DNA from 2 places in the Streptacidiphilus rugosus AM-16 genome. Region 1 is predicted to be linked to the other one. Evidence: riboswitches for the same ligand, from Rfam matches in the RefSeq annotation. Region 1 holds a riboswitch; the other holds the start of a gene.
What was found. Region 1 has a riboswitch for guanidine ahead of BS83_RS01800 (Ohr family peroxiredoxin). Riboswitches for the same ligand answer to the same signal wherever they lie in the genome.

Region 1 (14,239 bases):
CCCGCTGAGGACCCTGTTCCAGCGCCGCGTGCGGGTGAGCCCGGCAAGCAGGGTGTGGTTCGGCGCGGTGAAGTTACCGGGAACCTGCACAGCGAGGCTTGCGCCCGGACGCAGAGCGGCCGCCCAGCGGAGAAGGAGCTCGCGGTGGTCGGGGACCCAATGCAGCATCGCGTTGCTGACGATCAGGTCGGGCATCACGGCGGCGACATCGAACTGCCGGGCGTCGGCGAGCACGTAGTCGGCGGTCGGCTCACCCGCTGTTCGGGCGGCGGCGAGCATGTCGGTCGAGCTGTCGACCGCGATGATCCGTGCCTCGGGCCAGCGCCGCCGAAGCACCTGTGTGGAATTGCCCGGCCCGCACCCCATGTCCAAGATCGTGGAAGCCGGTTCGCGGGGAAGTACGGGGACCCGAGCCAGCAGGTCATGCAGCGGTCGAGTACGTTCGTTGGCGAAACGCAGGTATTGCCCGGGATCCCAGCGTACGGAGCTCATTGCCACTCCAAGATGTCTCGGTGAGTCCTTCCCACCTGAACACGGCCCGGCGGCCTCCTCCACCCCTGGGCCGCCACCCCACCGCCACCGCCCCTCCCGCAGAAAAGCAGAGCAGAGAGAGCCCCGCATGCCGAAAACAGCAGCTGAGAAGGTCGGGGTCAAACCCGGATCCGTGCTGACCGTCGTCAACGCGCCGGACAGCGAACCGCCCGTACTCACTCCCCTGCCGACCGGTACCATCCTCCAGCTCACGCCTCGCGGCGGCAGCGGAGAGCCCGCGGACGTGATCGTGCTGTTCGCCGAGGACACGGTGGAACTGCACCGCGATGCTCCCGCCGTGCTGGCGTCCGCGCCCGACCAGGCGAAGATCTGGATCGCCTACCGCAAGGGCGGCGTCAGCGACCTCGGCCGCGACACCCTCATGCCCGCCTTCGTCGAACTGGGCTGGCACGGTGTCAGCCTCGTGTCGCTGGACGCCACCTGGTCCGCGGCCCGGTTCCGCCGTCTGGAGCAGATCGGGCGCTGAGATCGGAACCCGTCTGAGGTCCCCGCCTCGTCGGTCTTCCCGTGCCACGGAGCCCGGCGGCAGCCGCGCCGCGCATGCTGGACAGCCTTGATAGTGGCGGCAGGGGCACAGGTTCGGCGCCTCGGTCCGCTGCCCCACTACCGGTCATGTTCATGCCCGGCGAAGCGGAGCGGATTCACCGGACATACTCGGACAACACGGAGGGGGATTGCAGTCCAAGGCAGCCCCGTGCTTCGCCCGGGACAGAAGATGCAGAGAAGGGAACAGTGATGGCCGAGCCCAAGGGTCCTCCTCTCACACCCGAGCTCTACGACTACGTCCTCAGCCACAACCCGTCGCTTCATCCTGTGCAGCAGCATCTCGTCGAGGCCACCCGCAGCCGCTTCCCCGAGGTCCCACGTCTGCAGATCGCTCCCGAGCAAGCGCCCTTTCTGGCTTTCCTGGTCCGGCTGACCGGTGCCCGCAGAATCGTCGAAGTGGGGACCTTCACCGGCCTGTCCGCCTTGTCCATGGCCTTGGCCATGCCTGAGGACGGGAAGTTGACCGCTTGCGACATCTCCCGGGAATGGACCGATGTGGCCCGCGAGGCGTGGGCCGAGGCGGGCGTCGCAAAAAAGATCGATCTCAGGCTGGCGCCAGCGGTGGAAACGCTTCGGTCCTTGCCCGACGAGCCATGGATCGACATGTCGTTCATCGACGCCGACAAGATCAGCTATCCGGTCTACTGGGAGGAAATCGTGCGTCGCACCCGCCCGGGCGGGCTCATCGCCATCGACAACACGCTGTACTCGGGGGAGGTCGTGAACTCTTGGGCGGTCGGCGACGCGGCCGCCATCCAGGCGTTCAACGACATCGTCAGATCCGATGCGCGGGTCGACGCGGTGCTGCTCACCGTGGCGGACGGAATGACACTCGCGTTCAGGCGGCCGTGAACCCACCACCGCGCCCCGGCCGGTTCGACCAGCGTTGGTCCGGCCGGAGTACGCCCCGGTGCGGCAGCCTCAGTTCCTGGCTACTCACTTCGCGAACCCCCCAGCCGGCGCCTGATCAGCGAGCAGCCGATGGCCCCGGCCAGCGGGAGCCCGGCGAGCAGCGCCCATAGCCGCACCCTGACCGTGCAGACGCCCCACAGGTGGATGTCCACCATTGCGGTGTTCATCAGCACGAACCACACGACCGCGGATCCGGTCGCCGCAGCGAGGAGCGCACGAACACTGACGGTGACACCCGCCACCGTCGCGCCCCGGGCATCCCATGACCACTTCGCCATGCCCCGAGTCTGCGCATCAGAGGGGCGAACGGATCGCCCCAAAGGACAGCCATCCAGCCCCGTGCCGGTCCCGGCCGGGCCCCCTTCAGTCGCCGGCCGGGACCGGCACGGAGCCGTCAGCAGGGGTTAGGCCTTGACGTACATCTTGTCCATGAACTCCAGGATCTGCTCGTCGGTGAGTCGCTGTCCCTCGCGGTGTCCGGTGGCCAGGTCGACCTCGCTGATCATGCCGACGAGACGGTCGCCGTCGATCACGGGGATGCGGCGGATCTGGTGCTGCTCCATTTTGCGCAGCACGGTGTCGATGTCGTCGTCCGCCCGCACGCAGTGCAGGTGCCCGGCGAGTTCGCGGGCCTTCATGGAGGTGGGGTTCTTGCCCTCGGCCAGGCAACGAATGACGATGTCGCGGTCGGTGATGATGCCCTTGAGTTTCTGGTCCTGCCCGCAGATCGGGAGCGCCCCCACGCCCTGGTCGCGCATCATCCGGGCTGCGTCGAGAAGGGACTCGTCCTCACCCACGCAGAACGCGCCTGCGTGCATCACGTCACGTGCACTGGTCATGGCTGACCTCCCACGACGGGGCGCGGAGCCGTCCGACCGCTCGGCTGCGGTCGAATCGTCCGGTCCGGTAGCCGTCGCTCTCACCTTAGGCAGGCGCCCTCCGCGCCGCTCGACGGAAGCAGCCGCCGGCGACGGACCCCGCCGGTGCCGTCCGGTAGGACTAATCTGGCTTCAGGGTGGACCGACCACAGCGGCGGAGGAGGCCATGCCGGAGGAGCCGTCGCCGAAGTTCTCACAGCTGCGCTCCGACCGGCTGTCGGCACAGCTGCAGACACGCCTGGACCAGGCACGCGGCACCAGGGACCGGCTCCGCAGCCTCCTGGAAGCTGTCCTGTCACTGGGACCGGCGCTCGAGCTAGACACCGCTTTGCAGCAGATCGTCGAGTCCGCTGCGGCGCTGGTGGACGCCCGCTACGGCGCCCTGGGCGTGGTCGGCGACGACCGGAAGCTGACCAATTTCCTCTTCACGGGAGTTACCGCCGCTCAGGTGACGGCGATCGGACCGTTCCCGTCCGGGCACGGCGTCCCCGGTGGGCTGCTGAGCCAGCCCGAGCCACTGCACCTCCTCGACCTCACGGCCGATCCGGCGTCCGTGGGATTCCCCACCCATCACCCGCCCATGCACGATTTCCTCGGCACCCCGATCCGGATTCGCAACGAGATCGTCGGCAATCTCTATCTCACCGAGAAGCACGGGGGCACCCCGTTCGACGCCGAGGACGAGTCGGTGCTGCGGGTCCTCGCCGCCGCCGCCGGGGTCGCAATCGACCACGCCCGCCTGCACCGGACGGCCTGGGTGCGCGACCGGTGGCTGCAGGCCAGCAGCAGGATCACCTGCCGTCTGCTGTCCGGCACCCCCGAGCAGAACGTGCTCGGCGACCTGGTCCGGGCCTGCCTGGAGATCCTCGCGGCGGACCTGGGAGCCATCGCGGTACCGCTGCCCACTCCCGGACACGGCCTCTTTGTGCAGTACGCCGAAGGCCTGGACGCCGAGGAGCACCGCGGCCTGCTGCTGCCCCTGGAAGGAACCTTCCTGGGGGCCGCGTTCACCGGGGGCCGCACGGCCACCAGCACGGATGTGAGCCAGGACCCCCGCATCATCACCGGACTGCCGCGCTGGCAGGGCTTCGGCCCCGCCGTCGCCGCCCCGCTCGGTAGCGGTACCTGCCAGCCCCGCGGCGTCCTCCTGATCGCCCGTCGCACGGGAGGCCATCCCTTCACACCCGAGGAGACGACGCCTCTGCAGGCGTTCGCCGACCACGCGGCGCTGGCACTGGAAATCGCCTCCCGCCGCCGCGCCGCCGAAGAGCCGTAGCCCGCCGCCGGTGATCTCGGCGCGAGGGGCTTCCGCCTCTGCCGGGCGGTGTCGAGGGAAGGCGGGCGCGATCGTCCGATGGTGCGAGCCACCACGGGGGTAGCAGTGGCCCGCACCGTGCTGACGCGTCAGCACAGCCCGGTCTGGGGTCCGCTGGGGGAAGCGGCCCCTCGGGCTACTCCACGGTAATAGACGTGTACGCGCCATGGAAGGCCGCATCCCGGTCACGGCCCCGGAGCATCTCCCGTGCGGACGACGGCTCGCGACGCCTGCCCCGTGTCCCTGCCGCGCCCTGGCCCGTCAGGCCGTGGAGGCGTCGAGCGCAGCCGTGAGGTGCGCGAGCTGGGCGTGCAGATCGGCCGCCTGCTGCGAGGTGAGGCCGGTGGCCCGGGCGAGGCGCAAGGGCACCTCCCTCCCCCGGTCCTTAAGTCGAGTGCCTTCGGCAGTGGGCTCGACCAGGACGGACCGCTCGTCGCGTGGGTCCCGTCGGCGCGCGACCAGGCCGGCGGCCTCGAGCCGCTTCAGCAGCGGTGACATGGTGCCGTAGTCGAGGCGCAGCAACTCGCCCAGCCGTTTGACCGGGAGCGGGCCGTGCCGCCACAGCGCTGCCATCACCAGGTACTGGGGGTACGTCAGGTCCAGGTCCTCCAGCAGGCGGCGGTAGACCCGGTCGAAAGCACGCGCCGTGGAGTGGACTGCGAGGCAGAGGAGCCCGTCGAGCTGGAGCTGGTCGAGGTCGACGGGAGCAGCAGGCGGCGCGGGGTGTTGGCTCATGCTGCCGATGGTACGACGCGAGCCTTCATTTTCATCGCACCCGATTACCTTGCGCACGATTTAATTGTATGCAACTATCGTGTTCGTACGGCGGACGGACCGCCCCGAAGACGAAAGGTGACCTCGTGGACCCGCTCTACGTCGCCGCAGCCACCGCCAACGGACGCGAAGGCCGCGCCGCCAGCACCGACGGCACCCTGGACCTGGCCCTCGGCCTCCCGGTCGCCCTCGGCGGCAACGGCCAGGGGACCAACCCCGAGCAACTGTTCGCACTCGGGTACGCCGCCTGCTTCGCCAGTGCACTCGCCGCCGTCGGCCGCGAAGCCAAGATCGACACCAAGGACGCCTCCGTCACCGCCGAGGTCGGCATCGGCAAGGACACCGACGCCGGCTTCGGCCTCGCGGTGACCCTCCGCGTCGAGCTTCCCGACCACCTCCACGGTGACCAGGGCAAGACCCTCGTGGAGACCGCCCACGCGTTCTGCCCCTATTCCAAGGCCACCCGCGGCAACATCCCGGTGCAGCTCGTCATCGAGTAACACCTCATCTGCGGGCCCCTGACTCTCCGCCAGGGCCCGAAAGAGTTTTAAACCCCCACCCCCACGCCCCGCTTGCAAGGACACCTCTCATGAAGATCCGCCGTTCCGCCACCGCATTCGGCCTGACCGCAGCTCTCGGCGCCACCGCATTCCTGAGCACCCACGCGTCAGCCGCCTCCCCCGGCCCCGACTCGGCCGGCACCACCGCCCGGCCCACCGTGGTCCTCGTCCACGGCGCATTCGCCGACGCCTCCAGCTGGGACGGTGTCATCAAGGACCTGCAGCAGCAGGGCTACAAGGTGGTCGCCCCGGCGAACCCGCTGCGTGGCCTGCCGAGCGACTCGGCCTACCTCGCCAGCGTCCTGCACAGCATCCAGGGCCCGATCGTGCTGGTCGGCCACTCCTACGGCGGCGAGGTCATCACCAACGCGGCGGCCGGCGACCCCCAGGTCAAGGCCCTCGTCTACATCGCCGCCATCGCCCCGGACAAGGGCGAGAGCGCCAACGACATCCTCGGCAAGTTCGCCGGCAGCCAGCTGCCCACCGCCCTGACCAACGTGTCCTACCCCAAGGCCGACGGCACCAGCGGCACCGACCTGTACGTCAACCCCGACAAGTTCCGCGCCGCCTTCGCCGGAGACGTCCCGGCCACCACCGCAGCCGTCATGGCCGCCACCCAGCGGCCCATCGACGCCACCGCCCTCACCGACAAGAGCGCGGCCGCCGCCTGGAAGACCATCCCCAGCTGGTACCTCGTCGCCGACGCCGACAAGACCATCCCGCCGGCCGCCGAGCGCTTCATGGCCAAGCGCGCCCACGCCCACACCATCGAGATCAACTCCTCCCACGCCGCAGCCGTCTCCCACCCCGACATGGTCGCCGGCCTCATCATCGACGCCGCCCGCAGCACGCAGAAGTAACCCGCCCAGGCGGTCCCCCCAGCACGGCGCGCCCACCTGGTACCAGCACCAGGTGGGCGCGCTGGCACCGGGCGCACCGGGCCGCGATCACTCCCGGCGCCACTTCGATCGGCGCATCGGCGACCGAGCGGCCCAATCCGAGCGGACCCCCCAGAACGCACGCCCGACTGCCCCATCGGGCAGTTCACCGAGGATCCAAGGACGGACGATGCCGCCACGGCCATGCCATCGCTCAGGAGAGGTCAGCTGATGCAGCGTACGGTTGTCGTCGCCCGCAGCGGACGGGCCCTTCGCCAGGCACAGGTGTCCCGCCGCCGCACCGCGCTGCGCCGGGTCACCCTGAGCACACTCGGCCTGGGCGTGGCCGCCGGCGCCACGACCTTCGGACTGGGCCTGGCCTACGCACACACGCCGAAAAGCGACTCCCAGCCGAACACGGGGCTCGTGTCGGTGCCCGCCGCACCCGGCCGAACGCCCGGTGGCAGGACGGGTGCGAACCCAAGCCGGACGGCCGCAGCCGGACCCGTCAGTCCGCGTCCGACCGCGAAGGACGCCGTACGGACCGGGCCACCGTCGGCAAACGCGCCCACCGGCCACGCCTCTGTGTCTGCAGGCACCCGGACGGCCACACCGCCCCGGGCCCCCGCCGCACCGGTGGTCTCACCGAGCGTCCCGGCATCTCCCCCGCCGCCACCTCGGGCAACCGCACCGACGCCCCCAGCACCTCAGCCATCACCGCCGTCGCAGGCGGCACCACAGGCGCCGTTGCCCCAGCAAGCTGCCCCCGTGGCACCGGCCTACACGCCCGCCACCCCTCCGGTACCTGCTCCCGCCGCGACGATACAGCCGGCGATGACCACAACAGGTGGCTCGTGACACCCTCCTGACCCGCCCGCCCCGATGGGTGCACCCAGTCTCAGAGGTACCCCAAGGATCCGAAGACCACGAGCGCTGCCGCGTCCACGGCGAAGATGGCACCAACGGTCACCACCTTCGTCGAGACTCGTTTCATGTCGTGCACCCAGAAGCAGACGACGAAGAAGGGGAGATAGCCGACCAGCCAGATGAGATAGGGGCAACCGGCCTGCCACCAGGGCCAGTCCCAGGTAAGGACCCCTGCCGCGTGCAAGAGCAGTTCCACTCCGACCGAGAGCGCGGCATTCACCGCCGCAAGGAGCCATCGGTTGGGGACCCCCAGCACACGCTTGGCCGGATCGGGCGGAAGCATCTTCGCGGCCGCGACTCCCATGATGGCGAACATGAAGCAGATCTCGATGTTGAGGCCGATCAGGATCTGGTAGGCCGTCTTCCCGACCGCGCCCCAGACGGGTGCCCGACCGGTGAAATGGGAGACGAGGGCGTTCCAGATCTCGTTGAACCAGTCCATGCCCCACAGGGCCAGCCCGGCCAGAGGAATGCTCCAGTTCCGGCGCTGTACCTCGGCGGCGTAGATGTAAATGACTATCAGCAGCAGCGGGACCACGTACCACTGGAACAGACCCGGATCGCGTAGAAGCAGCAGGGCTTGGCGGGCATGGTCCGTCATCGGCATCTCCATGATTACCAGTCAGTAGGCTGAGCATCATGGTGCCCTTCTGCCGCACTCGTCCATAGCGCGAGGATCCGAGGTCCCTCACTCACAAGGCTGCGGCCTACGGCCACACGACTGACTCCCGCGTGTCCGGCCTTGGCCCCGGAGGGGCAACGCGCACACTGAAACCGGGACGCGACCCCGGGCCGGCGCGAGCGGGCCGATGCCTGCTTCGCAGACCTGCCCACGCCTTGGAGGGATCCCGTGGCGACTCCTGCTTCTGCGAACTACCCGTCACTCACGGGGGCGTCCGGCATCGTCTCGTGGCCGGGGGTCGCCTGCCCTGCGCACCGGGGGCGGGCCGGCGAACGGCTGGTGAACGCACGCTTGTCATGTACTCGTACGCGCCGTTTCGGTCGCCGTTGTCCGGATCAGATTGGGTAGGGTGAGCGGTGGCCGGATGTCGGCCCCGGACGAGACGCGCCGTACCCGGTTATGCACGACGACGCACCGCGCCGCCCTCGTGGCGTTGGACAGACCCGCTCCGTGGTGGATCGGGTCGGCGTCTCGTGAAAGGAAGACCGACGTGACCGTTGAGCTGACCAGGACCTTGTACACCGCCACCGCGAAGGCCCTCGGGGGCCGCAGCGGCACCGTCGTCACCGATGACGGGCGGCTGACCGCACGCTTGGCGCCGCCCCGCAAGAGGGTTCCGGAGGCCACCAACCCGGAGCAGCTGTTCGCCGCCGGATTCGCGGCGTGTTTCGGGTCCGCGCTGGCCGAGGTGGCCGGGGACAGCAGTTTGGACGCCACCACCGCGCGGGTCACCTGCCAGGTGGAGCTGGGCACGACTGCCACGTCTGCCGGTTACGGCCTGGCGGTGACGCTCTCGGTGGCCGTTCCTGGTTGGAAGCCCGCCGACCTGCTGCCGTTTTTGCACAAGGCCGACGCCACCTGCCCGTACTCCCAGGCGGTACGGGGCAACATTCCGCTGTCGCTCGTGGCGCTCGACGCGGACGAGGTCGGAGACGAGGGCTGATGACGCGGCTGCCCTCCGGAACGGACGGCTCCCCTGCCGCAGTGGTGGTGGGTCCCTCCGCGCGCGGCGCCTGGCGGCGGCTCGGGATCAGCCGCAACGGCGGTCAGCTGCTGGAGGAAGCCGAGGCCGTCTGGCTGCAGGTCGGAAACGTGTACGCGGACAGTCGCGGCTTCGCGGGGACCACATCCTTCGACGGGTCTCAGGTCCGGTTCCACCACGAGGTGGGTGAACCGGGCGACGACGTGGGCAGCCTGTGCTGGGACGGGGAGAACCTGGTCGAGACCGGATCGAACCTTGACGGAAGCACCTTCCTTGAGATCTGGACGCCGCTGCCCGGCAGCGAGGGCGAGACCGGCTCCTGGCGCGCCGAAGGCTGTCAGGTGGTGCGGGTGGGGCGGCATGTCGTCCATGTCGACGGCAGGAGCGGAACCTACCTGTTGACCACGGCTCCCGGGTCCGATCCTGAAACCCGGGACCCCGATGTCGTCCGGGATCAGATCGGGCCACCGCCTTGACGGCCACCGCTTCGAAGGCGGCCCCTTCGAAGCGGTCGCGGCCGCGGGCCGAACGACCCGCGGTGTCGGCGGCAGAGCTGGACTGATCCACCTCCTTGTCCGTTTCTGACCATCATCTTTCCGGTTGCGATCTTGTGCCTTCGCGGCGGGCACCGACGATGGAGAGAGCAAGCGGACGCTCGTCCGCCGCGTCATCGCACAGCGGGAGATGTCATGGACAACAAGGACCTGGTCCTCCAGGCTGCCGGGGCCCTCTTCGGAGAGAAGGACCCCTCGGCCGTGGACCTCTGGGTCGCCGCCGACTACGTCCAGCACAGTTCGCTGGCCGCCGACGGCCCCGAGGCGCTGCGCGCCCTGGTCTCCTCGCTTCCGGACGGGTTCCGCTACGAGGGTGCCCGGGTCATCGCCGACGGCGACCTGGTGGCCCTGCACGGCACGTACCACGGCTTCGGCCCGGCCCCGCTGGTCGGCTTCGACCTGTTCCGGGTCGCCGACGGCAAGCTGGCCGAGCACTGGGACGCGCTGACGCCGCTGGTCGAGGAGACCGTCAGCGGACGCACCCAGACCGACGGCCCGGCCCTGGCCACCGCACCTGAAAAGACCGAAGCCAACCGGGCCCTGGTCACCGAGTTCGCCCAGAAGGTCCTGGTCGGCGCCGATTACTCCGTGCTCACCGACTTCATCTCCACCAAGTCCTACCACCAGCACAACCCGGAGGCCGGCGACGGCCTGGACGGGTTCGGTGCCGCCGCCGCGCGCTGGGCCGAGCAGGACAAGAACCTCGTGTACAAGACCATCCACCGGGTGATCGCCGAGGGAGACTTCGTGCTGGTGCAGTCCGAGGGCGAGTTCGGCACCCCGGTCGCCTATTGGGACCTGTTCCGGGTCGCCGACGGCAAGATCGTCGAGCACTGGGACGTCATCGCCCCGATCCCCGCCGAACTGCCGCACGGCAACGGTCTGTTCTGACAGGCGAACAACCGCACCCCACGCGCCGCCGTGCCGTCCGCACCGACCGACGGCACGGCGCGCGTCGTTCCCCTCTTCCGGGCACGCCCGGCCGCCCGGCAGGAACCCGCACGATCAGGAGTACTACCCCGTGGACACCCGCGCGCTGCCGCTTGCGGCCTACCGCAGCGCCGTCTCTCTGGACGAGCCGTACCGACCCGCCGCCGCCCCCGCCGCGGCCGGTGAGCCGTCCGATCTCGCCCGCCGCGCGCTGCGCCTGCTCGCCCAGGATCCGGCCGTCGCGCGAGCCGGCCTGCGCCCGGAAGACGCGGACGAGCGCGGCACCGCGCGAGCCCTCCCGCTCCTGCGCGCCGTCCTCACGATCCGGGAACCGGGTCCGCTGCCCGCGCAGACCGTCGAGATCCTCGACGCGCTGCTGACCGGTGAGCGGCAGCACCGACAGATCACCAAAGCCGTCAAACTGCCCTCCATCGCCGCGCAGTTCCCCGAAACGCCCTACCGGGCCGCCGGGCAGACCGCGCTGTGGCGGGGGGACATCACGGGGCTCGCCGCCGACGCCGTCGTCAACGCCGCCAACCGGGCGCTGCTCGGCTGCTTCGTCCCCGAACACCCGTGCATCGACAACGCCCTCCACAGCGCCGCCGGCCCCGCGCTGCGGGAGGACTGCCACACCATCATGGCTCTGCAAGGCCATGACGAGCCGACCGGCACCGCGAAGATCACCCGCGGTTACCACCTGCCCGCGGCCTATGTCCTGCACACAGTCGGACCCATCGTCAACGGCCTTCCCGGGCCCGACCACGAAGTACAACTCTCCGCCTGCTACCGGGCCTGCCTGGAGCTGGCCGCGGAGATCGACACCATCCGCACCGTGGCCTTCTGCGCCATCAGCACCGGCATGTTCGGGTATCCCAAGCCCGCCGCCGCGCGCCTGGCCCTGCAGACAGTCGCGGACTGGCTGGAGACACATCCCGGCCGTCTCGACCGTGTCGTGTTCAACGTGTACGGCGACGACGACCACGCCGCCTACGTCCGCGCCCTGAGCGAAGGAGACCCAGCCCCGTGAGCCGCCCCGTTGCCACCCCCTCCCCGACCGACCCGGAGCACATCGCCGAGACGGTCCGCACCTGGCTCCACGAGGCCGACCGTGTGCTGATCACCTCAGGAGCCGGGCTGAGCGCCGCCGCCGGCTACGACTACGACGACAGCGCGCGCTTCAAGGAACTCTTCCCCGCCCTGCACCGGCTCGGTCTGCGCTCGCGTTACCTCGTGGGCATGCCGCTGCCGCCCGCGCTGCTGTGGGGCTACTGGGCCGTCCACATCGACGACATCCGCTTCAGCGCCCACCCCAATCCGCTCTACCAGCAGCTGCACAGCCTTGTCGGGAAGACAGACCACTGGGTGATGACCTCCAACGTCGATGCGCTGTTCGCCCGCAACGGCTTCGATCCGGATCGGGTCTTCACGCCGCAGGGCGACTACGGCCGCTTCCAGTGCTCCATCCCCTGCACCCGCACCACCTGGGACAGCAAGCCCCTGGTGGACGCCCTCCTCGCGTCCTACGACCCGGCGACCGGCACCATCACCGACCCCGACGCCCTCCCACGCTGTCCCCACTGCGGCGCAGACGTGCAGATCAACGTCCGGATCGGCCCGGAGTTCGTCGACGACTCCTATCTCCCGGCCCTTCGCGGCCTGCAGGACTGGTTGCGCACCACGCCCACGGACGCCCGGCTGCTCGTCCTCGAGTTCGGCGCGGGCTTCAGCACCCCCGGCGTGATCCGCTATCCCGGCGAGGGCATTGCCCGCCGCTTCCCGAAGGCCCGATTCGTCCGGGTGAACCCCGACCACCCCGAAGTCCCGGCCGACCTCGGGGCGCGCGCCCTTCCGGTTCACAGCAGCGCCGCGCAAATGATCGACATGGTCCGCCGCGCCACGCCCGACCCCTGTCCCACGTCGAGCCCTCAGTACTGAACCGCTCGACACCGTCATAGGATGCCCCTGAACCGGGCTCCACGTCTGGAAGGCCTTCACCGATGAGGTTGTTCGTGACCGGCGCCTCGGGATTCCTGGGTCGCCGCTTGGTCGATTCGCTGACATCCGCGGGACACGACGTCTCCGTGCTGGTGCGCAGCGTGGACCAGGCGCCGCCCGGCACCCGGCCGGTGGCTGGCCGGCTGGAGGACATCTCCTCGTGGGAGTCCCGGCTCGAGGGGATCGACGCCGTGGTCCACCTCGCAAGCATCATCGACCGCTGGGGACCGTGGCAAAGGTTCGAGACGATCATCGTCGAGGGGACCCGGCTCCTGCTCGATGCCGCCGACCGGCACGGAGTGCGCCGCTTCGTGCACATCAGCAGTGAGTCGGTCATGCAGCATGGCCAGCCCCTGATCGACGTCGACGAGACCTACCCTCTCCCCGCAACCGCCAGCTCCTTCTACGGCCAGGCCAAGCTGCTGGCCGAGAAGGCAGTCCTGGGCCACCGGGGCGACATCGAGACGATCATCCTGCGCCCCACGTACATCTGGGGACCGGATTCGCCTCCCCTTCACGAGCTGGCCGACCGCGCCAGGGCCGGCACGATGCCTCTCATCGACCATGGACGCCACGTCATCGAGCACATCCATGTCGACAACGCGGTGGCCGCCACCACACTGGCCCTGACCCATGGGAAACCGCGGGGCGTGTACCTGATCACCAACGGTGAGCCCATGTCCGCGCGCGACTTCCTCTCCGGGGTCCTCGGTGCGCTCGGGGCCCCATTGCCGAGCCGCTCCCTCCCGTCGGCTCTGGCCTTCCCCGTCGCCCGCGTGGGAGAGGGCGTGTGGCGGGGACTGCACCTGTCGGGCCGTCCCCCAGTGACCCGCTTCGAGGTCGAATTCCTGGCGCTCCCACGCAAGTTCGACATCACTCGCGCACGGAGCGAACTTGACTACCAGCCGAGGACGACGTTCCAGGACGGACTGGCGGGCCTGGCCCGGCACAGCTGATCCGCGCCTGGCGCCGCGTCCCGGCTGTTGACTGCCTCCCCGCCCTAGTGACTCCTCCCTCGCGTAAACGCCGGGGCTTCTCGTTAAGCCAGTGCGGCTTCGCGACAGGCAAGCCCGGCCCGTAGAACGTTGATTGCTCCCACCGTGTCCGCGCGCGCTGTGGCCGCAGGACTGACAGTGGAACTTCTCCTGGGTGGGCCGGTTCTCCTTGGCGACGTGCCCGCATGCCGGGCAGGTCCGGGAGGCGTTGCGGGGGTCCACGGCGATAACGTCTGGCCATGACCTGCTCGGTCAGCTTGGGCGGACCCATGGGCCCCGGCTTGCCCGGCACCAGCGCGGCTGGCCCGCCCGCGTCCAACACGGCAGCGATCACATAGAAGGTCTGGCCGCAGAACCCGAACGCGGCGGCCGCCCTGGCACCCCGTCCACCCGACCGACGTACCATCTCGTACTTGGCTTCCACCAGGTCCAGCGGATGGCAGAACGCGGTGCAGATGAACACCTCGTCGACCACCGTCTGCGGCCGCGGGTTCAGCGTCCTCGACTCCCGCAGGGCCGCCGTCGCCATTCGAGCGCACCGCAGCCATCACGCCTCCCCGTCCTCCCGATGCCCCGCCGCGAACGTAGCGACGACGAAACGCAGCCGCTACTCTCGCCAGTGCCATGCCAGCCCGGTGTGCGAGCGAGACGCAAGGGCTGGCCAGTGGTCGCGACTGCCCTTATCTGACTTCGTTAACCGGTCGTTGAACTTGGAGGTCCACCATGCACGGCTTTCGCAAGGCTTCCAGCGCGTTCCTT
Region 2 (14,239 bases), on a different contig from region 1:
TGCTGCTCGCGCAGTGGCTGCCCAGCGCCTTCGCGGCCGGCGCCGAGGGTCTGATCGTCGCCTACTCGGGCCGGATGCGCTTCGCGCCCGGCTGGTACGCGGCACTGCTGGCCTGCCTGCCGATCGGCATGCTGCTGGGCGACGTCCTGGTGGGGCGGCTGCTGCGCCCGGCCACCAGGGAGCGGCTGGTCGTGCCGCTGGTCCTGCTGATGGGCCTGCCGCTGCTGGGCTTCGCGGCCGAGCCGGGGCGGTTCGTCGCCGGTGGGCTGCTGCTGTGCACGGGTTTCGGCTTCGCCAACGGCCTCGGACTGCAGCGGGCCTTTCTCGACGCGCTGCCCGAACGGGGCCAGGGCCAGGCCTTCGGGCTGCTGGGGTCAGGGAACATGACGCTGCAGGGCGTCGGACCGGCCTGCTTCGGCATGCTCGCCACCCTCCTCGGGGGCCACGGCACCGGCACGGCCATGGCGTTGGCCGGGCTCGGGGCGGTGCTGACCGCGCTGTGGACGCTCAGCTGGTGGCGAGCCAGATCCGCAGCGGTCCCAGCGGCGTGAAGCCTGCCTTCTCCGCCGCCGCGAGCTCCTCACCGCTCTCGTAGCCGACGACCGGCAGTCCCGGGCACCGGACCGAGGCGGCGGCCAGGCAGTCGTGCCAGGCCCGGGCGGCGTCGACGGCGGGGTCGGCGACGAAGAGGTTGGAGACGCCGACGACGCCCGCGCCCAGGTTCAGCACCGCACCCGCGCCGAAGTCGGGCGAGGCGAGCACCAGCACGGAGGGGTCCTCCAGCAGCGACGCAGGGAAGAGCCCCTCGACGCCGCCGTCCCAGGCGATCTCCCAGGCGGCCAGTCGTCCGGTGGTCCTGATCCGCTGCCAGAGCGGGTCACGCGCGGGCGGGTCGGCCGGGCGGCCGATCCACCGGGCGTCCAGCAGCGGCGCGAAGCCACGATCGGCGAGGTCCAGGGCGGCGAAGCTGTCCTTCACGGACGCGCCGCCGACGCCCAGGTCGATCCTGGCGAGCAGGTCGCCGGCGTCGGCGTGCTCGGTGAGGGTGACCGCGTCCGGATAGTAGGGCGGCGTGCGGGCCGGGCTGGTCCACGCGTCGAGGCGGAACTCGCCACGCAGCCCGTGGGCGCGGCAGATGGCCTCGCACCAGTCGGCGTTGTTGCGTGCCGCGGCGCGCAACAGGGCTTCTCGAACGTTCTCGGTCAACACCGGATGGATCATCGTCGACTCGGCGCGGCGAGCCAAGCGGATTTCTCCGGCCCCGCGGTTCCCGCCTCCAACTGCTCCGCCGACCGCCCGCCGACCGCGTCGTGACAGCGCTCCTGACATCTGACGGATAGTCAGATACTGTGGCGGCCGGGCCGGTGCTCCCCTCCCGTGGACACCCCGTCCGCCGCAGCAGCGTCGCATCAGGAGGAGATCAGCCGTGGAGTTCGGCATCTTCATCAACGGATTCATCCCCGGCCCGGCCGCCCACGACCGCGCCTCGGAGCACCTCGCGCTGAAGCGCGAACTCGACCTCGCCGTCAAGGCCGACAAGCACAACTGGAAGTACGTCTGGTTCGGCGAGCACCACTCGCTGACCGAGTACTCGCACATGTCCGCGCCCGAGGTGTGCATGGGCTACGTGGCCGCCCGCACCGAGCGGATCCACCTCGGCACCGGCATCAACTCCCTGTCGCCGCGCAAGGAACACCCGGTCCGCTACGCCGAGCGCGCCGCCATGCTGGACCACATCACCGAGGGCCGCTTCGAGTGGGGCACCGGCCGCGGCGCGGGTTCGCACGAGCTGGCGTCCTTCCAGATCATGGACAGCAACTCGACCAAGGCGGAGTGGGACGAGGTCTCACGTGAGATCGTGCGGATGTGGGAGCAGTACGACTACTCCTTCCACGGCGAGCACTTCACCGTGCCGACGCCGCACAACATCCTGCCCAAGCCCTACGGCCACTCCCACCCGCCGATCTGGATGGCGTGCGGCAACCCCGGTTCCTTCGCCAAGGCCGGCTCGCTCGGCATCGGCGCGATCGCCTTCAACTTCGAGCCGATCTACAACCTCAAGGGCCGGATCGAGGCCTACAAGGAGGCGGCCGAGAACCCGGTCGAGATCCTCGGCGACTACCAGAACAACAACGTGATGATGACCAACGCGGTCGTCTGCCTCAACGACCGCAAGCGGGCCCGCGAGATCGCGCTGTCGGCGGGCAACGCCTACATCGTCACGCTGGTCAACCTCTACCACGACACCATGCCCAAGTCCGCCGACGGCATCACCTGGCCCGAGCCGCCGATCGACCTCGGCGCGCTGGGCGGCGAGGAGCTGCTGGACCAGCTCATCGAGGGCGGCTACCTCCTCTGCGGCACCCCGGACGAGGTCTGCGAGCAGGTCGCCGCCTACCAGGAGGTCGGCTGCGACCAGCTGGTCTTCGGCATGGCCGCCGGCATGAACTTCGAGGAGCACCTGGAGATGGTCGAGCTCTTCGGCGACCGGGTCATCCCGGAGTTCGACCGCAACCCCGAGCACTCCACCGCGGCGTACCGGCGCGGCGCGGCCGGACCCAAGTACCCCTCCCACAACGGCCCGGTCGACCCTGACCTGAAGCACACGGTGCTGCCGCTGAGCGCCATCCTGCCCGTCCAGGACTGAGCGGGCGCACGGGCCGGAGGCCGCCTCCCCCTGGGGGAGGCGGCCTCCGGTCGTCGCGTCGTCGGTTCCGCGTGGTCAGTACTGCGTCGTCACGGTGACGCCGCTGAACGCGGTGTGGGCGTAGAGGCTGAGGTAGCGGTAGCCGGCCGTCTTGTTGGTGACCGTGATGGTCTGGACGGTTCCCGCCTTGGTGGAGGCCGAGGAGTGGTGGCTCGGCGTGGCCCAGCCGGTGGCGCTGTAGTAGAGGTACGGGTTGCCGGTGCCCCCGGACGTGGTGATCGTCAGGTTCGTGGTGCCGGCCGGGAGGTAGAGGTAGAAGTAGTCCAGGTTCCCCGCGGTCGCGGACTGGTTGCTGCGTGAGCAGTTCTGCCCCATCACGCGGGTGTCGGCCGCGGTGCACTGCGGCGGGGTGACCGGCTGCTGGCAGGCTCCCGCGGCGCAGGCGGTCAGCCAGCTGTCGAAGTCGGCGTCGTAGCCGGTGCCGATGCCGTTGTAGACGGCGTAGCCGCCCGCGTAGTCGCCGGTGCGGAAGTGGCCGAGCATGGAGTAGACGTCCTGCGGGTGGCGCTCCAGCATGTAGCGCACCGCGAGGTAGCCCCACGGGTAGGTGCGGGTCACGTCGCTGTTCTCGTAGGTGCTCTGGAACAGCGTGCTCAGCGCGTAGGTGTGCTTGGCCGCCTCGGTGACCGCCTCGTCGTCGGTGATGCCGCGGTAGGAGTACGAGTCGTACTCGGCCACGCCCTCGATCCACCAGATGTCGGGGACGGTGACCTGCTGGGCGAAGTCGCCCTTCATGTCGTAGCGGGCGTCCAGGATGTGCGTGTACTCGTGGTTGAGGTTCCAGATCCCGGCGACGAATCCGTCGTCGGGGCTCTTGATGTACATGATCGACATCGGCTGGTTGGCCGGGTCGGTCGGGTCCCCGGTCAGGGTGATCCCGCCGTTGTCGGTGTCGACGTCGAAGATCGCGCCGGCGTAGGTCTGGTAGTCGTTCCGGCTGGCGAAGACGACCAGCTTCACCGTGGACTCGTACTGGCCGGGTATCGGCCCGTTGTCCTTGACCACGTTGTGGAAGAAGGCGTCCTCGTTCAGCACGCTGGTGCAGGCCGCGGCGAGGTCGGCGGCGCTGAGGGACTGCGCCTGGATGGTGTGGGTGGAGTCGCAGGCGTGCGTGATGGGCAGCACCGCCGCGGTGAGCTGGGCGGGCAGGTTGCAGACGCCGTAGTAACCGCAGTTCGCGGCGTCGTAGTAGTTCGCCTGCGAGGCGACGGCGACCCACAGCGGCGCGGTCGGGCCGGTCATCGCGGTGGCGTTGAGCACCCCCTTGACCAGCGGCCTGACCTTCGGCTGCAGCGCCGTCTGGCCGGTGAAGCGGGCCAGGTCGTTGCCGGCGTTGGCGTCGACGTAGGAGTCGCCGGTACCGAGCAGGGCGGTGTGGTTCAGTGCGAAGGCGTCGAGGGTGTCGATGACGCTCGGGTCCGCGGTGACGGCGCTGACGAAGTCCGGGTTCCAGTTGCCGCGCCACAGCGGGGTGAAGACGTTGTTGACGGCCGGGGTCATGGTGCCGGTGGCGTCGTAGCTGCTGCTGTCGAAGGCGGTCAGGATGCGCTTGTAGACGTCCAGGTAGTGGGCCTGGTCGTCGGCGCTGTCGGTGAGGGTGATCACGTCGCCCAGCACTCCGCCGTTGGCGGCCGTGACGTCGGCGGAGTGCGGGTCGGCGAAGAAGGCGTCCATGCCGGCCTGCGTGGCGGCCGTCAGCGAGGCGTCGTAACTCCCCACCGCGGCACTGTTGTTGAACTGCACGTAGTAGCCGGCCCGGAGGAAGAGCACCAGCTGCCAGACGCCGGTGGAGTCGTCGCCGGGGTAGGCCGGGGCGGCGGCGGTGAAGGCGTCGGCGACGGTCAGCATCTGCGACTCGTCGAACACGTTGCCGGCGTCGGTGCCGGTGAGGCCGAAGAGCGTGTTGATGCAGTCCGTCGAGGAGGCCTCGACGAAGGAGACCAGCGCCGCGCCGGTCCGGCCGCCGAAGTCCGCCGGGGTACAGGAGGCCGCGGCGGCGCGGGCCGTCAGCCGGGCGTGCACCCCGGCATGGGCGGCGGTCTGCGCCTTCGACGGGCTCTGCGGGCGCAGGTGGGAGTGGTCCGTCCTGCCGGGCTGGACGGCGGGCTGCTCCGACCCGCCGGTGTTCCTGCCGAGCGGCGCGGGGGTGCGGGCGAGCCGCTGGGCCGAGGCGGCCGGGGCGGCCGCGGTTCGCGGCGTCCGGGCCGAGGTGGCCGCGGCGGCCGGCGGCGTCAGGAATCCGGCGAGCGCGACGGCGGCCGCGAGGCCGCTCGCCACGAGTCCGGGCAGGGTGGAGCGGTAGCGCATCCTTACTCCATTCACGGGCAGATGCGCCTCAAGGGAGGGGTGCTGAGGCGTGGCAGGGACACTTCCAGCACGGACCCGCCGTCACAATACCGTGTGACATAGCACTTTGCTCCGTGTGCCATAACACGCCGCCCCGTGTTCACGTCCCTGACGCCCACGCCTGGAAGTGCGGCGCGCGGGAGAGCAGGTCGTGGTGCGCGGCCGTGGCGGCGCCGAAGAGGCTCTCCACGACCTGCTCGGCCACGCCGTCACGGCGCCAGGCCAGCACGTACCGGCACCAGACCGGGGTGCCGGTCAGCGGTTTGACCAGGACGTCGGCGATCGGCCGCAGGGTCGCCTGCACCAGCGAGACGCCGAGTCCGTCGGCGATCATCGCCTGGAGCTGCAGCCGGTCGCCGATGAACTCGTGCACCGCCGCCGGGCGGAACCCGGCGGCCTCGCAGGCCTCGTAGAACACGCCGGGCCAGCCCGCGCCGTCGTCCGGGGTCACGAACCAGGCGTCCTGCGCGAGGTCGGCGAGGGAGACCTCCGACTGGTAGCGCAGGCGGTGCCGGGCCGGCAGCGCGACGAAGCACGGCTCGGTCACGATCCCGCGGTGCGCGACCGCGTCCGAGTGACGCAGCGTCAGCCCCGGGTAGTCGGCCGCGATCGCCGCGTCCACCTCACCGCGCTCCAGCAGCTCCACGATCGTGGAGGAGGCGTAGACACTGCTGACGGTGAGCGCGACGTCGGGCATCCGGCTCCTGGCCCGTACCACCGTGCCGGACAGGATCGAGGAGTTGGTGGCCGCCAGGCGCAGCGTCTGCCGCACCGCCCCCGCGCCGGCCTGCGGGCGGCTGCCGATCGCGTCCGCCCGCGCCAGCACGTCCCTCGCCTGCCCCAGCACCTCCATGCCGTACTCCGTCAACGCCACGCCGGACGCCCGGCGTTCGAAGAGCGGCTCGCCGAGGAAGCGTTCGATCCTGCGCAGTTGCGTGCTGATCGCCGGCTGCGAATGCCCCAGCACCGCCGCCGCGCGCCCGACACTGCCCGCGTCGGCGATCGCGCACAGCACCCGCAGGTGCCGCAGTTCCAGTTCCATCGGCGTTCCCTCCCCGTCCCCCGTCGGCAACCCCCATGAAGGGAGACGGTAGGGAAGGGGCCCCGGTCACGGAAACCGGCGACGGATCGGGGACGTCGGGGAGCATACGGAATCGGTGGCCGGACCTCCGTGGTCGGCAGGCAACGCAGCGGGAGGGCCGACCGCCGCTCCTGTCGGCCCGAGGGCAGCGGCGGGGGCGCTCAGCCTCGGTGCAGGACCCGGAAGCGAGCCGGGTCCGCCGGGTCCCTGTCGGCGACGGCGACGGGAGCCCAGGCCCACTGCCAGGCGCTGACGCCCGGCGCGCGGGAGAAGCGGATCAGCCCACGGGTGCCCTCGACGGCGACCTTCGGCCAGGCTTCGGCGATGCGCGTCCGGTCGGCACCGTGGGATCTCAGCACCTCGGCGAGAACGGTGACCGTGTCGTGGCCCTCGAAGGCGACGAACGACGGGGCCGTGCCCAGCTGCTCCCCGAGCGCCGCCGCGACCCGTGCGCCGCGCGGGCCGAGACGCTCGGGCAGGTAGCGGAGAAAGGGGACCCCGGCGCCGTCGTCGCCCAGCAGCTCCGCCCACTCCGTGAGTTCCGGCTGCCCCGCAGGGGCGCCGACGAGCAGCCCGGCGAGACGCCCGTCGCGGCGGACGGCCCGCACGATCGGGACGGCGGGCTCCGGATGGCCGACCAGGAGCAGCAGGGCGGTGGCCTCCTGTGCGACGAGCTCGTCGCACAGGGCCGCGGGGTCGAGAGCGCGCGCGTCCAGTTCGACGAGGGTGCCGCCGCGCCGAGCCAGGTGCTCACCAAGGATGCCGGCCCCCGACGCCCAGTAGACGCTCGGCTCGGTCGCCACGGCGACCCGCGTGCGGCCTGCGGCGAGCAGGAAGTCCGCGTAGACGCGCCAGCCGTGGGACTGGGCGGGGGCGATCCGCGCGACCCACTCCGTCGGCTGCTCGGTGAGCGCGTCGATCACCGCCGAGGAGCAGAGGAACGGCAGCCCGAGCGCGTCCGCGCGGGCGGCGACGGCCCGGGCGACCACGCTGTGGTACTCCCCCGCCAGGGCCGCCGCACCGAGCGCCGCCAGCTCGTCCACGGCCGCGACGGCCCGCTGCGGATCGGCCGCCGTGTCGCGGACCACCAGGTCGAGCGGGCGGCCTTCGATCCCGCCGGCCTCGTTGACCTCACGTGCGGCGAGTTCCAGCCCGGCGAGCAGGTGCCGGCCCGACTCGGCCCAGCCGGGCCGGGTGAGCGGGGCGAGGACGCCGATGCGGACGGACGCGCCGTCAGGGCGGTGCGGCTCGGTGGACGGTGAGGGCGTAGGCATGTGCGTGGTCTCCCTTGCGACGATGTCCGCCATTGCATCGATCACCGGAGCCGACCGGCAAGCGGATATCCGCGGTCGCGGGCAGGTCCGGCCGGGTCAGGGGCGCTCAGTGGACCGTCTTGAGACCCACCACGCCACCGATGATCATCGAGAGGAAGAGCAGGCGCGGCAGGCTCACCGGGTCGCCGAGGGCGAGCATCCCGTAGACGGCGGTGCCGAGGGTGCCCACGGCCACCCAGACGGCGTAGCCCGTGCCCAGCGGGACCGTGCGCAGGGCGTAGGAGAGACCGGCCATGCTCAGCAGGACCGTGACGCCGAAGACGACGCTCGGCAGCGGACGGGAGAAACCCTTGGACGCCTGCAGGGCGACCGCCCACACCGTCTCAAGCACACCGGAGACGAGCAGGACCAGCCAGGCCATGACGCGACCTCTCGCAGTAGGGGGCGGCGAACCTCACCGCTCTTGCTGCGCCGTCTTGTCCGACCGGGTACGACGCGCTCGTCCGGGGCGGGGCACGCTGTCCGCGACCTCCGCCGCATCGACCGTAACACGGCCAGGATCAGGGGCCTTGTGGCTAGGCTGGGGCCCATGGCGCTGCCGAGGCTGGACCTTGCCGAACGAAGGAACCGGATCGCCGCGCGGCAGCTCGCGCGAAGGGAGACGCCGCTGGCGGTGGCCGACGCGCTGCTGGGCCTGCACGCGACCGATGCCGCGACGGTCCATCTCTCGGTCGCCGCGCGGCTGGAGGTGCCGGGCGCGGAGGCGGTCGGACGGGTGGAGCAGGCGCTGTACGACGAGGTCTCGCTGGTACGGCTGCTCTCCATGCGGCGCACGCTCTTCGTCGTGCCCGTCGACCTCGCGCCCGTCGTCGACTCGTCGACGGCGCGCGACATCGCGGCCAAGGAGCGGGCCAAGCTGCTGGACTTCCTGCGCGAGGGCGGCGGCTGGGACGCCGCGTGGCTGGCCGCCGCCGAGAAGGAGACGCTCGCCGCGCTGGACCGGCTGGGCGCGGCGACCGGGCAGGAGCTCGGCGCGGCCGTGCCCGCCCTGCAGGAGCGGGTGACCGTCGCCGCGGGGAAGCCGTACGAGGCGGTGCAGACGGTCGCCTCGCGGGTGCTGCGGGTCCTGGCCGCCGAGAACCGGATCCGCAGGGACCGGCCGCGGGGCAGCTGGACCTCCAGTGCCTACCGCTGGGTGCGCAGCACTCCCTGGCCCGACCTCGCCGCGGCGGACGCCAGGGCGGAACTGGTCCGCCGCTGGCTCGCCTGCTACGGCCCGGGCACGGAGGCGGATCTGAAGTGGTGGACCGGCTGGCCGCTCGGCCCGGTGCGCAAGGCGCTCGCCGCGGTGGGCGCGGAACGGGTGACCGTCGAGGGAGTCGCCGGCGGCGAGGGCTGGGTCCTGCCGGGCGACGCGGAGCGGACCGCCGAGCCCGCTCCCCGAGCGGCGCTGCTGCCCGCGCTGGACCCGAGCGCGATGGGCTGGCGCGAACGCGACTGGTACACCGACCCCGCCCACGCGGACCGGCTCTTCGACCGCACCGGCAACATCGGCCCGACCGTCTGGTGGGCGGGGCGTGTCGTGGGCGGCTGGGGCCAGGCGCCGGACGGCTCGGTGGTCTGGAAGCTGCTGGAGGACGCCGGCACGGACGCCGTCACCGCCGTCACGGCGGAGGCGGCCCGCACCGCCGAGGTGCTCGGCGGTGCCCGCGTCACCCCGCGCTTCCGGACCCCGCTGGAACGCGAGCTCGGCGCGGGGTGACCGCCCGGGCTACGGGCGACCCGCCAGCAGGTCGCCGATCGTGGCGATGCCCTCCCTGACGGCCCGCTCCCCGACGTCGCCGAAGCCGAGCACCAGCCTGGGCGGGGCGGCGTCCCCCGCCGCGCGGCACCTGGCCATGCCGTAGACGCCGACCGAACGCCGGCGGGCAGCGGTCACGACCGCCTGCTCGTCGAGGTGGTCAGGCAGTTCGGCGACGGCGTGGAAACCCGCGGCGAGCCCGGTGACCGCGACGTTCGGGGCGTGCTCCGCCATGGCGTCCAGCAACGCGCTCCGGCGGGTGGCGTAGACGACGCGCATGCGCCGCAGATGCCGGTCGAAGCGCCCGGACTCGATGAGCTCGGCGAGCGCGAGCTGGTCGAGGGTGGGCGTGCCGCGGTCACTCGTGTGCTTGCGTCGTGCGACCGGTTCGGCGAGTCCGGGCGGACAGAGCAGCCAGCCGAGGCGCAGCGCCGGGGCGAGTGACTTGCTGACGGTGCCGATCGAGACGACCCGGTCGGGAGCCAGCCCCTGAAGGGCGCCGACCGGTTCGCGGTCGTAGCGGAACTCGGCGTCGTAGTCGTCCTCGATGACGAAGCCGTCGTGCCGGGACGCCCAGCCGAGGAGGGCGAGCCGCCGCTCGGGCGCGAGGACGACGCCCGTCGGCCAGTGGTGCGCCGGCGTGACCACGACCGCACGCGCCCCCGTCGCGGCCAACGCGTCCACGTCCAGGCCGTGTCCGTCGACCGGCACCGGCACCGCGTCGAGGCCCGCGGCCGCGGCCGTGGCCCGGAGGGTGGTGGGCGAGCCGGGATCCTCGAACGCGACCTTGCGCACACCCCGGTCGGCGAGGACGTGCAGCACGAGCTGGAGGCCCTGGGCGTAGCCGTTGCAGACGACGGTGTGTTCCGGCTCGGCCGCCGCGGACCTGACCCGGCGCAGGTATCCGGCCAGTACCTCGCGCAACCGGGCGCTGCCGCGCGGATCCCCGTAGTCGAGCAGCGCGGTGGGCATGGTGCGGGAGGCCTCGCGCGTGGACCTGAGCCAGTCCTGCATCGGGAACGAGCCCAGGTCCGGCACGCCCCAGCGGAAGTCCGCGACCAGCCGGGGCTTCACCGCGGGTGCGGTCGGCCGGGCCGGCGGGACGACGGCCCCGACCGCGACCCTGGTGGCCGCGCCCGGGCGCGTCACCAGGTAGCCCTCGGCCTGCAGTTGGGCGTAGCACTCCTGGACCAGTCCGCGCGAGACGCCCAGCGAGCGGGCCAGACCGCGCGAGGAGGGAACCGCCTCGCCGACCGCCAGTCGGCCGGTGCGGATCGCCTCCCGCAGCGCCGCCTCCAATTGGGCGAGCAGCGGCCTGCGACTGGTCCGGTCGAGGGCCAGCAGCAGCTCGGGCGAGGAACTGGACCACTCAGGAGGCATGGAACTGGAGCTTACCGGCGGTCCGGTCGCGCCCTTAGCGTGCCTCTGTGACCGAGATCGTCGACGCGGCCCCGGGGTCCGGGCTCGGCACGCCGCTCGGAACGCCGTTCGGCACGCCGCTCGACACAGGCCGGTTGACGACCATCACCACCCATCGAACCGAGGAGCACTCGTGCAGCACCATCCGCGCACCGACACCGGGGTGAACCCGCCCGGTGACGTCGACGGACAAGGTTTCCGTTGCCTCCGTGACGTCACTTCGGCCTCCCTGCCCGGGATCGACGCCCGCACCGCACCTGCGCCGCCCCCGACCGACGTGAAGTCCCCCTTTCGGTGCTCCCGTTGATCCTCCTCACCAAGGACCGCCCTTGAACGCCTTCTCGAACGTCGACGCCAGCGGACGGGCCGCCGAGCTGCTGGACTACCTCGACCACGCCGACCGCGGCCTGCGCGCCCCCAAGGCGGCGCTGCGTTCCGGGCTGGATCTCGACCCGGGCAGCCGCGTACTGGATCTCGGCTGCGGAGGCGGGCACGAACTGGTGGCGCTGGAGGAGGCGGGCATGGACGCCTACGGCGTCGACACCAGCGCCGCCATGCTCGCCTCCGCCCGCGACCGTCTCGCCGCGCTCGGCCGTCCGGCACGGCTCGGCCAGGCCGACGGCGCGGAACTTCCCTTCCCCGACGGCTACTTCGACGGCTGCCGGATCGAGCGCGTGCTCCAGCACGTGGCGAACCCGGCGGCCGTCCTTCGCGAGGTGCGCCGCACGGTGCGGCCCGGCGGGCGGGTCGCACTGCTGGAGCCGGACTGGGCGTCCTTCACCCTGGCCTCGGCCGATGCCCACGCGGCCCGGTCGGTGGCCGACCAGGTGGGCGCCGACATCACCCACCGGGACATCGGACGGCACCTGCGCCGTCTGCTGGTGCAGGGCGGGTTCACCGAGGTGCGGATCGAGGTCGAGCTCGTCGTTCACACGTCCCTGGAGGACCTGTCCCGCATGGTGTCCTTGGAGCGCGCCGCCGAACGGTCCTGCGCGAGCGGCCTGCTCGACCGCTCCCGCGCCGCGGAACTGCTGCGGGAGCAGCGCCGTCTCTCCGACGCCGGCGCCTTCCACAGCACGATCAACCGTTCCGTCCTCGCCTGGGCCTGCCGTCCCTGAGCCGACCGCGGTGAGCGGCCGTCAGGCTCCGAGGGGAGTCCTGACGGCCGCTCACACGTGCTGTGCCGACGTCAGGTCAGGTGCACCGAGGCGTCGTCGATCAGGAAGGCGGTCTGGCCCGTCGTGGAGTGGGAGACCAGCTTGATGCCGACCGTGGCGCCGAGCTCGTTGGTGATCCACGGGGTCAGGTCCAGGTTCTGCAGCTGGTAGCCGTTGGTCGCGTTCTGGTTGGACCAGGTCTTGACCACGCCGATCTCGTTGCCCGAGTACTGGTCGTAGAGGACCAGGGAGAGGGTGTCGGCGGCGGAGCCGCTCGGGGCCGTGCCGGTGATGTCCAGGTAGAACGAGAGGTTCTCGTGGTGGTAGCCGGGGGTGGTCTCGACCCACTGCGTGATCGAGTCGTCCTGGCTGGTGTTCTGGCCGAGCCACGCGTAGCCGTTGCCGGTGCGCGCCTGGTGGGCCGTGGCCGTGGTGATGACGTTCCAACTGCTCTCGTTCCACACCGTGTGGTCGTAGCTGCCGTTCTCGAAGCCCGCGTCGTTGAGCTGCTCGATCGGGGTGCACCCGACCTGCGGGCCGTTGAAGAACCCGAACCACGAGGTCTGCGACTGGCTGTGCCCCTGGGCGTCGGTCGCGGTCACGGTGACGGACTGCCAGCCGGTGGTCGACGTGCTGCCGGTGATGTGACCGCTGTTCGGGTCGATGGAGAGACCGGCGGGCAGACCCGAGGCCACGTAGGTCAGCCTGCTCGACGCGGAGTCGGACGCCAGCATTGCGACGTCGATCGGCGTGTTGGTGGGCAGGGTCTGGTCACAGGGCTTGGTGAGCAGCACCTGCGAGGTGTTGGCGAAGAGCGGGTCGTCGCCCGTGCAGTTGTGGTCGTAGTTCGACCAGGTGGTCTGCACCGGGAAGACGCCGGTCGAGAGCGTCAGGTTGAACAGCCCGCCCATCGTCCCCTGCGGGATCCAGGAGCACTTGTCCGCGTTCTCCTGGCCCGTCGCGTCCGTCCAGGCGCCGACCGGGTTGGTGTCGCTGATCGTCTCCATGTACTCGTGGCCGCCGATGATGCCGTAGCCGTCGAGGTGACCGCGCTGGCCGCCGTTGATCCAGTTGGTGCCGCAGTACTTGTTGTCGGTCAGGTACGGCATCAGCGTGTAGGCGACGGTGCCGTAGCTGCTGCGCTGGAAGGTGTGCCAGGCGCAGTAACCGAGCTCCTGCCAGTGGTCGGAGTCCGCGCCGGGAACCGTGTTGATCACGTACTGGACGTTGCGGTTCTGGTTCGGCGTGGTGTTCCCGAAGTGCTGCGCGGCGCTGAGGGCCTCGGCGGCGATCTGCGGCTCGGTGGCCGCGCCGGGCGCGGCGGCCGCGTTGTCGTACCAGACCCCGGCCAGCGTCCTGCCCGCGACCGGGAAGCCGACGTGGTTGGCCCCCGCCGGACAGGAGGCGCTGCCCGCCGCGATCCCCTCGCAGTACTGGGTCGGCACCTTGGACCAGGTGTCGGTGCCGCTGCCCAGGCCCTTGAAGAATTCCTGCTGGTAGGGGGCCGCGCCCTCCGGGTCCCCGCTCAGGGTGACGTCGCCGGTGGCCGGGTCGGTGCCCTGGGCGCCCCACTGGCTTCCCCAGTAGACCAGGTAGACCTGCGGCGGACCGGTGGTGACGCCGATCGAGTCCTGGCCGCCGCGGTAGGTGAGGTTGAGGTCGTAGTTGTTGTAGGGGCGCGGGCGGATCTGGGCGCTCTTCGTCGCGGCGGCGGAGGCGGCAGCGGCGGCGGCCTTCTCGGCGGCCTTGCGCACGGTGAAGGTGTGCTGGTTCAGCATCACCTGCGGCTTGGTCTCGATGCTCTGCACCCAGACGCCGTTCACCTGGATCCAGCCCTCGTCCGCGGGGTGGGCCCGCTGCGGAGTGGCCTTCGGTGGCGTGGGGGCGGGCTTCGGCTTGGGCTTCGTCGGCTGCGGCAGGTGGGCCGAGACGGCCGAGCCGGTCGCGACCGGAGGCGTGTACGCGGCGGCGGTGCCGACCATGCCGACGGCGGCGACGCCGAAGGCCAGCGCGGCGACGAGGCCGCGCCTGGCCGACGAGAGCCGGCGGGGACGGGGTGTGGACACAGGGGTCCTCTCGGGAAGGGATGCACGGGACGTGAAGGAACGGTGCGTCCGGGGGCCCTGACCCGAAGCAGTGCTATGACACATGTCACGTGGTATTCACGTCAAGACCTCCGCGCGGCCGATTTCGCGTGACCAGGGAACATGTGACATGCCACCAGCTGGCAGGGGCTACCACAGCGGGCTTCCCTTCCCCGTCTCAGCCGAGGGCGGCCTCGTAGGCGTCGTGCAGCGGCTGCCACTCCCGCGTCAGATCCCAGGCCGGCCAGTCGACCTCGCCCCCGTCCAGCGCCTGCCCCAGGTAGTCCAGATGCACGTGCCAACCGGCGAGCAGCAGCGCGGGCTGCTCGATCGGTGACGGCAGGGTCGCGCTGAACGCGAGCGCGGAACC

Region 2: linked by a shared signal. The riboswitch ahead of BS83_RS29115 (DMT family transporter) and the one ahead of BS83_RS01800 (Ohr family peroxiredoxin) in region 1 are both predicted to bind guanidine.

Annotation. Positions count from the first base shown of each region.
Region 1 covers NZ_JQMJ01000001.1:396,134-410,372, reverse strand. The annotation lists gene BS83_RS01845 (methyltransferase domain-containing protein) at 1-492, opposite strand, end outside; gene BS83_RS41220 (hypothetical protein) at 620-1,018, shown strand; gene BS83_RS01835 (O-methyltransferase) at 1,288-1,950, shown strand; gene BS83_RS44905 (DUF1049 domain-containing protein) at 2,031-2,288, opposite strand; gene BS83_RS01830 (CBS domain-containing protein) at 2,415-2,849, opposite strand; gene BS83_RS01825 (GAF domain-containing protein) at 3,055-4,164, shown strand; gene BS83_RS01820 (MarR family winged helix-turn-helix transcriptional regulator) at 4,465-4,938, opposite strand; gene BS83_RS01815 (Ohr family peroxiredoxin) at 5,064-5,477, shown strand; gene BS83_RS01810 (alpha/beta fold hydrolase) at 5,567-6,397, shown strand; gene BS83_RS01805 (hypothetical protein) at 7,314-7,955, opposite strand; guanidine-III (ykkC-III) riboswitch at 8,378-8,440, shown strand; gene BS83_RS01800 (Ohr family peroxiredoxin) at 8,515-8,967, shown strand; gene BS83_RS41215 (hypothetical protein) at 8,967-9,482, shown strand; gene BS83_RS01790 (nuclear transport factor 2 family protein) at 9,696-10,451, shown strand; gene BS83_RS01785 (protein-ADP-ribose hydrolase) at 10,582-11,517, shown strand; gene BS83_RS01780 (SIR2 family NAD-dependent protein deacylase) at 11,514-12,425, shown strand; gene BS83_RS01775 (NAD-dependent epimerase/dehydratase family protein) at 12,500-13,441, shown strand; partial or broken gene BS83_RS48710 (zinc ribbon domain-containing protein) at 13,525-13,711, opposite strand; gene BS83_RS01770 (hypothetical protein) at 14,204-14,239, shown strand, end outside.
Region 2 covers NZ_JQMJ01000004.1:4,384,077-4,398,315, forward strand. The annotation lists gene BS83_RS29085 (MFS transporter) at 1-551, shown strand, start outside; gene BS83_RS29090 (hypothetical protein) at 508-1,209, opposite strand; gene BS83_RS29095 (LLM class flavin-dependent oxidoreductase) at 1,427-2,647, shown strand; gene BS83_RS29100 (M9 family metallopeptidase) at 2,723-5,014, opposite strand; gene BS83_RS29105 (LysR family transcriptional regulator) at 5,154-6,095, opposite strand; gene BS83_RS29110 (ABC transporter substrate-binding protein) at 6,296-7,408, opposite strand; gene BS83_RS29115 (DMT family transporter) at 7,515-7,829, opposite strand; guanidine-III (ykkC-III) riboswitch at 7,874-7,932, opposite strand; gene BS83_RS29120 (winged helix DNA-binding domain-containing protein) at 7,998-9,170, shown strand; gene pdxR (MocR-like pyridoxine biosynthesis transcription factor PdxR) at 9,180-10,589, opposite strand; gene BS83_RS45800 (hypothetical protein) at 10,637-10,795, shown strand; gene BS83_RS29135 (methyltransferase domain-containing protein) at 10,958-11,746, shown strand; gene BS83_RS42315 (Ig domain-containing protein) at 11,818-13,851, opposite strand; gene BS83_RS29145 (SRPBCC domain-containing protein) at 14,048-14,239, opposite strand, start outside.